One region of the Mesorhizobium sp. LjNodule214 genome, then DNA from elsewhere that is predicted to be linked to it. Evidence: riboswitches for the same ligand, from Rfam matches in the RefSeq annotation. Region 1 holds a riboswitch; the other holds the start of a gene.
The links. A riboswitch is a leader RNA that binds a small molecule or an ion and turns the genes downstream of it on or off. The one in region 1 is predicted to bind cobalamin.
Positions count from the first base shown of each region.

Region 2: it holds a riboswitch for cobalamin, as region 1 does, so the genes downstream of both, ACSQ3Z_RS16050 (CbtB domain-containing protein) here and ACSQ3Z_RS05825 (aromatic ring-hydroxylating oxygenase subunit alpha) in region 1, are expected to answer to the same signal.

Region 1 covers NZ_CAXUPE020000001.1:1,188,571-1,192,753, reverse strand. Annotated here, with positions in the region: gene ACSQ3Z_RS05830 (2Fe-2S iron-sulfur cluster-binding protein) at 1-475, opposite strand, end outside; gene ACSQ3Z_RS05825 (aromatic ring-hydroxylating oxygenase subunit alpha) at 496-1,743, opposite strand; cobalamin riboswitch at 1,859-2,061, opposite strand; gene ACSQ3Z_RS05820 (DUF680 domain-containing protein) at 2,571-2,777, shown strand; gene ACSQ3Z_RS05815 (DUF680 domain-containing protein) at 2,850-3,089, shown strand; gene ACSQ3Z_RS05810 (ABC transporter ATP-binding protein) at 3,178-4,183, opposite strand, start outside.
Region 2 covers NZ_CAXUPE020000002.1:435,772-439,954, reverse strand. Annotated here, with positions in the region: gene ACSQ3Z_RS16060 (aromatic ring-hydroxylating oxygenase subunit alpha) at 1-421, opposite strand, end outside; gene ACSQ3Z_RS16055 (gamma-glutamylcyclotransferase) at 569-1,261, shown strand; cobalamin riboswitch at 1,431-1,627, shown strand; gene ACSQ3Z_RS16050 (CbtB domain-containing protein) at 1,664-1,843, shown strand; gene ACSQ3Z_RS16045 (CbtA family protein) at 1,859-2,647, shown strand; gene cobU (bifunctional adenosylcobinamide kinase/adenosylcobinamide-phosphate guanylyltransferase) at 2,640-3,155, shown strand; gene cobO (cob(I)yrinic acid a,c-diamide adenosyltransferase) at 3,157-3,771, shown strand; gene cbiB (adenosylcobinamide-phosphate synthase CbiB) at 3,776-4,183, opposite strand, start outside.

The DNA.
Region 1 (4,183 bases):
CGAAGCCGACATCGGTCCATGGCGCGCAGTCGTTCAACCAGCGCAGCATCGACATCATCGGCGTGACGCCGGAGCCGGCCGAGATAAGCAGATACTTTGCCGCAGGATGGCTGTGGAGCGAGAAGTCGCCCACCGGCCCGTAGGCCTTTACGTGGGTGCCGGGCTTCAGATGATCGAACATCCAGCGCGTGCCGACGCTGCCGGCCTGTGCCTTGACCGTCACCGCAATTGAGAAGGGCCGTGACGGCGACGACGACAGCGTGTAGGTGCGCATCAGCGGACCGTCGGCGGTCGGCAGTTCCAGCGTCACGAACTGGCCCGGCTTGTAGCGGAACCAGGTCTGGTTGTCGGAGCGGAAGGTGAAGGTCTTGACGTCGGGCGCCTCGTCGGCGACGCCGATCACCTCCAGCACCTGCAGCCTGTCGTTCCAGGGCGCCATCTCGTCGAGGTGGCGGTAGAGGCCGAGATCGGTCATCGCATTCATCCCCTCACCCCTCAGGCGACATTGCGCAGCGCCGGCCGGCCGCCTTCGGCAAGGCGCGGGCCGATGAAGGACGCGTACCATTCGACGAACTGGATGACGCCGCCCTCATGCAGTTCCGAATAGGGGCCGGGCTCGTAGGCCGGCGACAGGATGCCGAAGGCGTTTTCCTCGACGATGCGGCGATCCTGGTCGTTGGTCTCGGTCCAGACATGGGTGAGTTCTTCGAGGTTGTAATCGACGCCCTCGACCGCATCCTTGTGCACCAGCCACTTCGTCGTCACCGCGGTTTCCGTGGCGCTGATCGGCAGCACGCGGAAGGTCACCGCGTGGTCGATGAGGATGTGGTTCCATGTCGTTGGGTAGTGATAGTGCATCAAGGTGCCGATCCGATCGGCCGAGACCGTGTCGGACAGGTTCTTTGTCACCGCGCGCTTGCCGTTCATCGTGTAGCTGACGGCATCGCGCAGCAGCGGCGCGCGGGTGGCGCGATATTGTCCGGCCGGGTCGATGCGGAACTTGCTCGGCAGGCCCGCCGCCTCGCATTTCGCCCAGTGCGCCAGCATTTCGGGGTCGCTGTCGGCGCCTTGCACGCCGGTGACCGTCGGTGCTTCCGGAAAAGTCTTGCACAGTTCGGGATGATTGCCGGCGCAGTGGTAGCACTCACGGTTGTTTTCCCAGACGAGCTTCCAGTTGCCCTTCTCGACGATAGTCGATTCGAAGGCGACCTTTGCCTCGCGCAACCGGTGCGGCAGGAGGTAAGGCTCGATCATCGCCCGCATCGGCGCGAAGTCGGCCGGCTCTTTTGCCAGGCAGATGAAGATGTAGCCGCCGACGCTTTCGCAAGCGACCGGCTTCAGGCTGAACTGGCTCTTGTCGAAACCATCGGCCATCTGCCGGGCGAACAACAGCCGGCCGTCGAGTTCGTAGGTCCACTGGTGATAGGGGCAGACCAGCTTTGCCGCAGTGCCCTTCTCGGCGTTGCAGACGCGGCTGCCGCGATGGCGGCAGGAATTGTGGAAGGCGTTGATCTTGCCTTGCTGGTCGCGCACCAGCACGACTGGATAGTCGCCGATCTGGGCGGTGATGAAGCTGCCGGGCTTCGGCAGTTCGCAGTCATGGCCGATGAACAGCCAGTCGCGATACCAGATCAGCTCCATGTCGAGCTTGAAGAAATCGGCGTCGGTATAAAAGGGCTGTTCCAGCGAGTAGCCCTGCTTGCGGCTGTGCAGCAGCCTCAGCATGTCGTTGCGCGCATCCATGTCCTGTCCTTATCGTTTAAGGACTGAACTGGTGGTGATGGAGGAAAGACCGGCGGCAATCCGGCGGCAGACCGGACATGCACCATCCACCTCTTGACCGCCCACCGCGATCAGTCGAGTCTAGAAATCTCCGGCTGGTTTCCGGGCTCTGGAGTGTCCTTGCGGACGGTCGCGACACCTTCCCAGGCGGATTGCCCAGTGGTCTCCCGTTGCGACTTGAACTCCACCACCGTTGCGGGGGCAGCGCCGGGTTTTGACCGGCTTCCCAATTCTCCGCTTCGTCGGCGACGAGGCAGCACCTGAGATGAATTGATCTAACCATGACGGCCGGATTGCCGGCGGTATGAAAACGACATCGCATCCATGTGTCGCGACACGGATGGTGATTACCGCAGCCAAACTCCAGGGACGCCGATTTCCGCTTCTGCCGCACTTGGTGCCCGTCACGAATCGCTCGCGATCGGGCTTTAGCCGGCGTCAAAATGGTTAACAGTATCGAAAAGTGACTATTAGCAGATTCTAAAATCGAACCGAACGGTTCGTTTCTGTTGACGGTGCGTGCAGGACGGTGTGAACGCTGGCACTCCGACACAGTTGGTGATGCATAGGCGGCTTTTTGATAACCAATTGATAAAGTTGATAAAAGGTTCGGTGGTAGTAGGCTCTGGTACAATTTCAAGATGCAGAGTCATGGTCCACACGGAACAACTTCGTGATTGGAAACCGCCACCTGGCTTTCCCACATCGGGGCTGTCCGAACGACGCGAATTCCTTCCCAAGACACGCCGCTAGACGGACGGAAAACTGAAATACTGGAGTATTTAAAAATGAAAAAGATTGTTCTCACTGCCGCCGCCCTTCTGGCCATTTCCGGCAGCGCCTTCGCAGGCAGCGACAACTATGGCTCCAATGGCGCCGACCAGCCCGTTGCTGCAGTGGACAGCTCGTACACCGCTTCGATCAAGAAGTCGGAACCGGCCACCGAGAAGCCTGTCGACCAGGGCAGCGACCGCAACCTGTTCGGCAACAACTAACAGCCGATCCCAAGACGCAGAGCGGCGGTCAAGCCCGCCGCTCCGGGAACTGAAAATCCAGGAGCACCCAAAATGAACAAGATTGTCCTTACTGCCGCCGCGCTTCTGATCGCCGGCGGCAGCGCCTATGCCCGCAACGACAGCGTTGGTGCGAGTGCCGTCAACAAGCAGACGACCGCCAACATCGACACCACGCAGACCTCGTCTGTGCGTAATACCGGCTCGCCGGTCTACAAGCTGCTGAACTCGTCGGGCGACGTGCAGAAGTCCGCCTCTCAGGGCAGCGACCGCAACCTCTTCGGCAACAACTGACCGCCGAGGTCGTTAGCAAAACAAGAGCGGCGGGCTAGGCCCGCCGCTCTTGTTTTTATGTTTTTATGCAATGCCAGATGGCCTGTCTTCAGGCCGCCTTCACTTCCGGCGCGTGGAGCGAGAAGGAGTGGCCGTCCGCGTCGAAGATATGCAGGTCGCCGGCGTCCGCGCCCAGCCGCAGCGTCGTCCCGCGCTTGACCTCGACATTGCCCGGCATCTTGGTCACCAGCGGCAGGTCGGCGCGGCCGATATCGACATAGACGAGCTGAACCTCACCGAGCTGCTCGACATAATCCACCGTTCCCTCGAACAGATAGTCCGCGCCGGTAGCAATCACCAGATCCTCCGGTCTGACGCCGAAGCTGACCGCAGCGCCTTTCGCCGATGCCGGCGTGGCGATCGGCACCGTCGCCTTGCGGCCGCCGACATGGCTGACAATGGTCGGGTTGCCGGTCTTGTCGATCGTCGCCGGCAGGATGTTCATGGCCGGTGAGCCGATGAACTGGGCGACGAACAGATTGCCCGGCCGCTTGTAGAGCTCCATCGGCGTGCCGACCTGCTCGATATGGCCTTCCTTCAGCACCACGATGCGGTCGGCCAGCGTCATCGCCTCGACCTGGTCGTGGGTGACGTAGATCATCGTCGTATTCGGCATCGATTCCTTCAGCTTGGCGATCTCGATGCGGGTGGCGACGCGCAGTGCCGCGTCGAGGTTCGACAGCGGTTCGTCGAACAGGAACACTTTCGGATTGCGCACGATGGCGCGGCCGATGGCGACGCGCTGGCGCTGGCCGCCCGACATCGCCTTGGGCAGCCGGTCGAGATATTTGGTCAGTTGCAGGATCTCGGCCGCCTGCCGCACCCTCTTGTCGATCTCGGCCTTGCTTTCCTTGCCGATCTTCATCGAGAACGCCATGTTGTCGTAGACCGTCATGTGCGGGTAGAGCGCGTAGGACTGGAACACCATGGCGATGCCGCGCTTCGACGGCGGCACATCGTTCACCACCTCGCCGGCAATCTTGAGCTCACCGGAGGTGATCTCCTCCAGCCCGGCGATGGATCTCAGCAAGGTCGACTTGCCGCAGCCCGAAGGG
Region 2 (4,183 bases), on a different contig from region 1:
AGAGCGGGTGATCGGCCCTGTCGAAACCTTCGGGCAGCGATTTCGACGGCACGCGCACGAGATCGCCGCGCAGCGAATAGGACCAGGCGTGGTAGGGGCAAGTGATCAGCCGCGCTTTGAGCCGCCCCTCGCTCTCCTGGCAAAGCTGCGAACCACGGTGACGGCAGGTGTTGTGGAAGGCACGCAATTCGCCGGTCTCGTCGCGCAGCACGACGATCTCCTGGGTGCCGACACGGAAGGTTCGGAACGCCAGCGGCTGGGCAAGGTCGGCCTCGCGGCAGACCAGCAGCCAGCTTTTGTACCAGATGGCGTCGAGATCGCGCTGGTAGGCCTCGACGTCCCAATAGGCGGAGGACGGCAGCGTCGGCTCGAGCCGCGTCAAGCCATTGTAGAGGTCGCGTTCGGTCTGATCGGGCTGCATGGCCGGCTCCCTGGATGGCGCAGCCGACACCCGGCCGGGGCCTTTGTCAATTGGCGCGCGCCGCCGCCATTGTGGCGCGCAATGGCGAACTTTAAGGTCGGTTCATCCCCCTCCGGCATTCCTGCCGGTCGCCCGAGGTCGCAGGTCATGCCGGCAAGAACGATGTCGCTCACGCAAGAGCTGGTCGCCCGCTGTTTTCGCGCGGTCGAGGATAGCGGACCGGACCCGGACGCCGCGCATCTGGACGACAGCGACTATGAGGCGATGGTGGACGCGCTGGAGGCGGAACTGCCTGCCACCGAGCCGCTCTGGTTGTTCGGCTACGGTTCGCTGATCTGGAAACCCGAAATCGACCATGTCGAGGAGCGGGTCGCGGTGGCGCGCGGCTGGCACCGCTCCTTCTGCATGAAGATGACACGCTGGCGCGGCACCAAGGATCAGCCCGGCCTGATGATGGCGCTGGATCGCGGCGGGCAATGCAAGGGCGTCGCCTTTCGGCTGGGCAATGACGATCGGCGCCAGCAGCTCGACAAGCTTTTGCGGCGCGAAGTGACGCTGAAGCCGACCAGCTACCATCCGCGCGTGCTCAGGGTGGCGAGCGACAGCGGCCCACTGCGGGTGCTGGCCTTCGTCATCAATCGCAAGGGCACCACCTATGCCGGGCCGCTCGACGAAGACGAGGTGGTCGAAAGGCTGGCGACGTCGTGCGGGCACTGGGGATCCGGCGCCGACTATCTCTACAACACGGTCAAGAACCTGGAGCAGCGCGGCATTCATGATTCCCGTCTGTGGCGGCTGCAGCACCTGGTGGCCGAGCGGATCGCCATGTCGGATCGCTGACCTACTGCATGTCGCCCAGAAGTGCGCAGCGGTTTTGGGAAAACGACATGCATAAAACAAAGACCTAAAGCGCGTCGGCTGAATCCGTTTCGGCGCGATGCGCTTTAGGTGGCGCATTCGCGCTGGTAACGGGCGGAATTTGGTTTGCCGGAGGCAGTGATTCTGCCTATAGTCGCGCCCTGTCGTCGGTTCCATTAGGGACCAAGAGGGAATGCGGTGAGGGCTGAATTGTTGCCCGATGCCGTGGCTGCCCCCGCAACTGTGTGCGGTAGTCCTCCCCATAAGCCACTGAAGATTTTTCTTCGGGAAGGTGGGGAAGGGTGCTGATCCGCGAGCCAGGAGACCTGCCGGCGACAGGGAACTGACTTCTGTGCCCTCGGGTGGAGGGCGAAAGGACAAGATATGAATACCGCTTCGGTCTCTCTCGGCGCTTCCGTCTCCTCGCAGTCGCGCCTCATGCAGCTCGTGCTTAGCGCGTTTCTGGGCATTTTCGTCATCGGCGTTGTCGGCTTCTCGCACATCGATGCGGTCCACAATGCCGCGCACGACTATCGCCATTCGATGGCGTTTCCCTGCCACTGACGAGGACCTGACATCATGAATCTGTTTCGCAACGTCGTGTTCATCGCGGCGATCGCAGGGCTCGTGGCCGGCGTCGTTCTCGCCTGCATGCAGGCCTTTGCCACCGTGCCGCTCATCCTGAAGGCCGAGGTCTACGAACAGGCCGGAGGCGGCCACCAGCATGAGCATGCCGCAGCGCCGGCAGCCCCAACCGGCAACGCTACGGATACCAATGCCATGAGTAGCGCCGCACCGGCGCCGGTTGAGGCGGCCGCTCCGGCGGAGGACGAAAGCTGGGCGCCGGCCGATGGCTTCGAGCGCTTCGCCTTCAGCGTGCTGGCCAACATCGTCACCGGCATCGGCTTCGCGCTGGTCCTGGTCGCGGTTTCGGAGTTTGCCGGCGGCATCGGCAATTGGCGCCAGGGCGTGTTCTGGGGGCTGGCCGGTTTTGCCGCGTTCACGCTGGCGCCGGGCCTTGGCCTGCCGCCGGAATTGCCGGCGATGCCGGCGGCCGACCTCACCGAACGCCAGATCTGGTGGTGGGCAACGGTGGCGGCGACGGCGGCCGGTCTCGGCCTGATCGCCTTCCGCAAGTCGCTGCCGCTGGCGATCCTGGCCGTGGTCCTGATCGTGGCGCCGCATATTGTCGGCGCGCCGCAGCCGGACAGCTTCGAGACGCCGATCCCCGAAGGTCTGCATCACCAGTTCGTGGTGGCGGTGACGGTGACCAATCTGGTGTTCTGGCTGGTGCTCGGCGCCGTCGTCGGCGTGGTGCGCGGACGCTTCACCGGTACGGCGACCAGCCTGCGCGACAGCTTTGCCTGATCGCAAAGGATTGACCTTCATCATCGGCGGTGCGCGCTCCGGCAAGAGCGCGCATGCCGAATCCTTGGTGACGGCAGGGCCGGCGCCCTGGACCTATATCGCCACTGCTGAAGCCTATGACCAGGAGATGCGCGAACGCATCGCGCTGCACCGCTCGCGGCGTGGCGAAGGCTGGACGACCATCGATGCGCCGCTCGACCTGGCCGGCGCGCTCGCAGCTCTGCCCGATGGCCGGCCGGTGCTGATCGACTGCCTGACACTGTGGCTGACCAACCATATGCTGGCTGAACACGATCTTGACGCCGAATGCCGGCAACTAGCGGACGCGCTGTCGCGGCCGCGCGGACCGTGGTTCGTGGTGTCCAACGAAGTTGGCCAGGGTATCGTGCCGGACAATGCGCTTGCCCGCCGGTTCCGCGACGCCGCAGGCCGCCTCAACCAGCAGGTCGCCGCAGTTGCCGACACGGTGCTGCTGATGGTGGCGGGGCTGCCGCTGAAGGTGAAATGAGATGACCGATATCGATCCCAAGGACGAGGAACGCCATCGCGCCAAGATGGCCAAGCGCAAGGCGGTGCAGGACGCCGAGGTGGCGGGCAAGACGATCGAGAAGGGGCTGCTGATCGTCAACACCGGTCCGGGCAAGGGCAAGACCACCGCCGCGTTCGGGCTGGCGCTGCGGGTGCTCGGCTACGGCAAGCGCGTCGGCGTCGTCCAGTTCATCAAAGGCAAATGGCATACCGGTGAAAAGGAGGCCTTTGCGGCGTTCGGCGACCGCGTCGTCTGGCATGCGATGGGCGAGGGTTTCACCTGGGAAACGCAGGACCTGAAGCGCGATATCGCCGCCGCCGAGGCCGCCTGGGCAAGGGCGCTCGAGCTGATGGCCGATCCGTCGATCAGCCTTGTGGTGCTCGACGAACTCAACATCGCGCTGCGCTACGACTATCTCGATCTCGACGGTGTGGTCGCGGCGCTGAAAGGCCGGCGTGAGGGCCTGCACGTCGTCGTCACCGGACGCAACGCCAAGCCGGCGCTGGTTGAGGCTGCCGACCTCGTCACCGAGATGGGCCTGACCAAGCACCATTTCGCTGCCGGCGTGAAGGCGCAGCAAGGGATCGAGTTCTGATATCTCAGAATGTCAGGTAAATGACGAGCGCCGACAGGATGCCGGACAGCCCGATCAGCAGATAGTCGGCGATCCGGTAGAGCGTCAGCGCCCGCCTGATATCGGTGCTGTCGGCTTCGCGCCGGCCGCCTTCGCCCATGAATGCATCCTCGACGACGACGCCGCCGTAGCTGCGCGGCCCGGCCAGCGCCAGACCGAGCGCGCCGGCCATTGCTGCTTCCGGCCAGCCGGCATTGGGCGAGCGGTGCTTTCTCGCGTCGCGCCGCACGGCCTGCCAGGCACTGCTCGGATCGGCGCCTTTGACGATGAAGGCGGCAAGCACGATCAGCAGCGCCGTCAGCCTGGAGGCCGGGAGGTTGATGAAATCGTCGAAACGAGCGGCCGCCCGACCGAAGCCCTCGTGGCGCGGGGT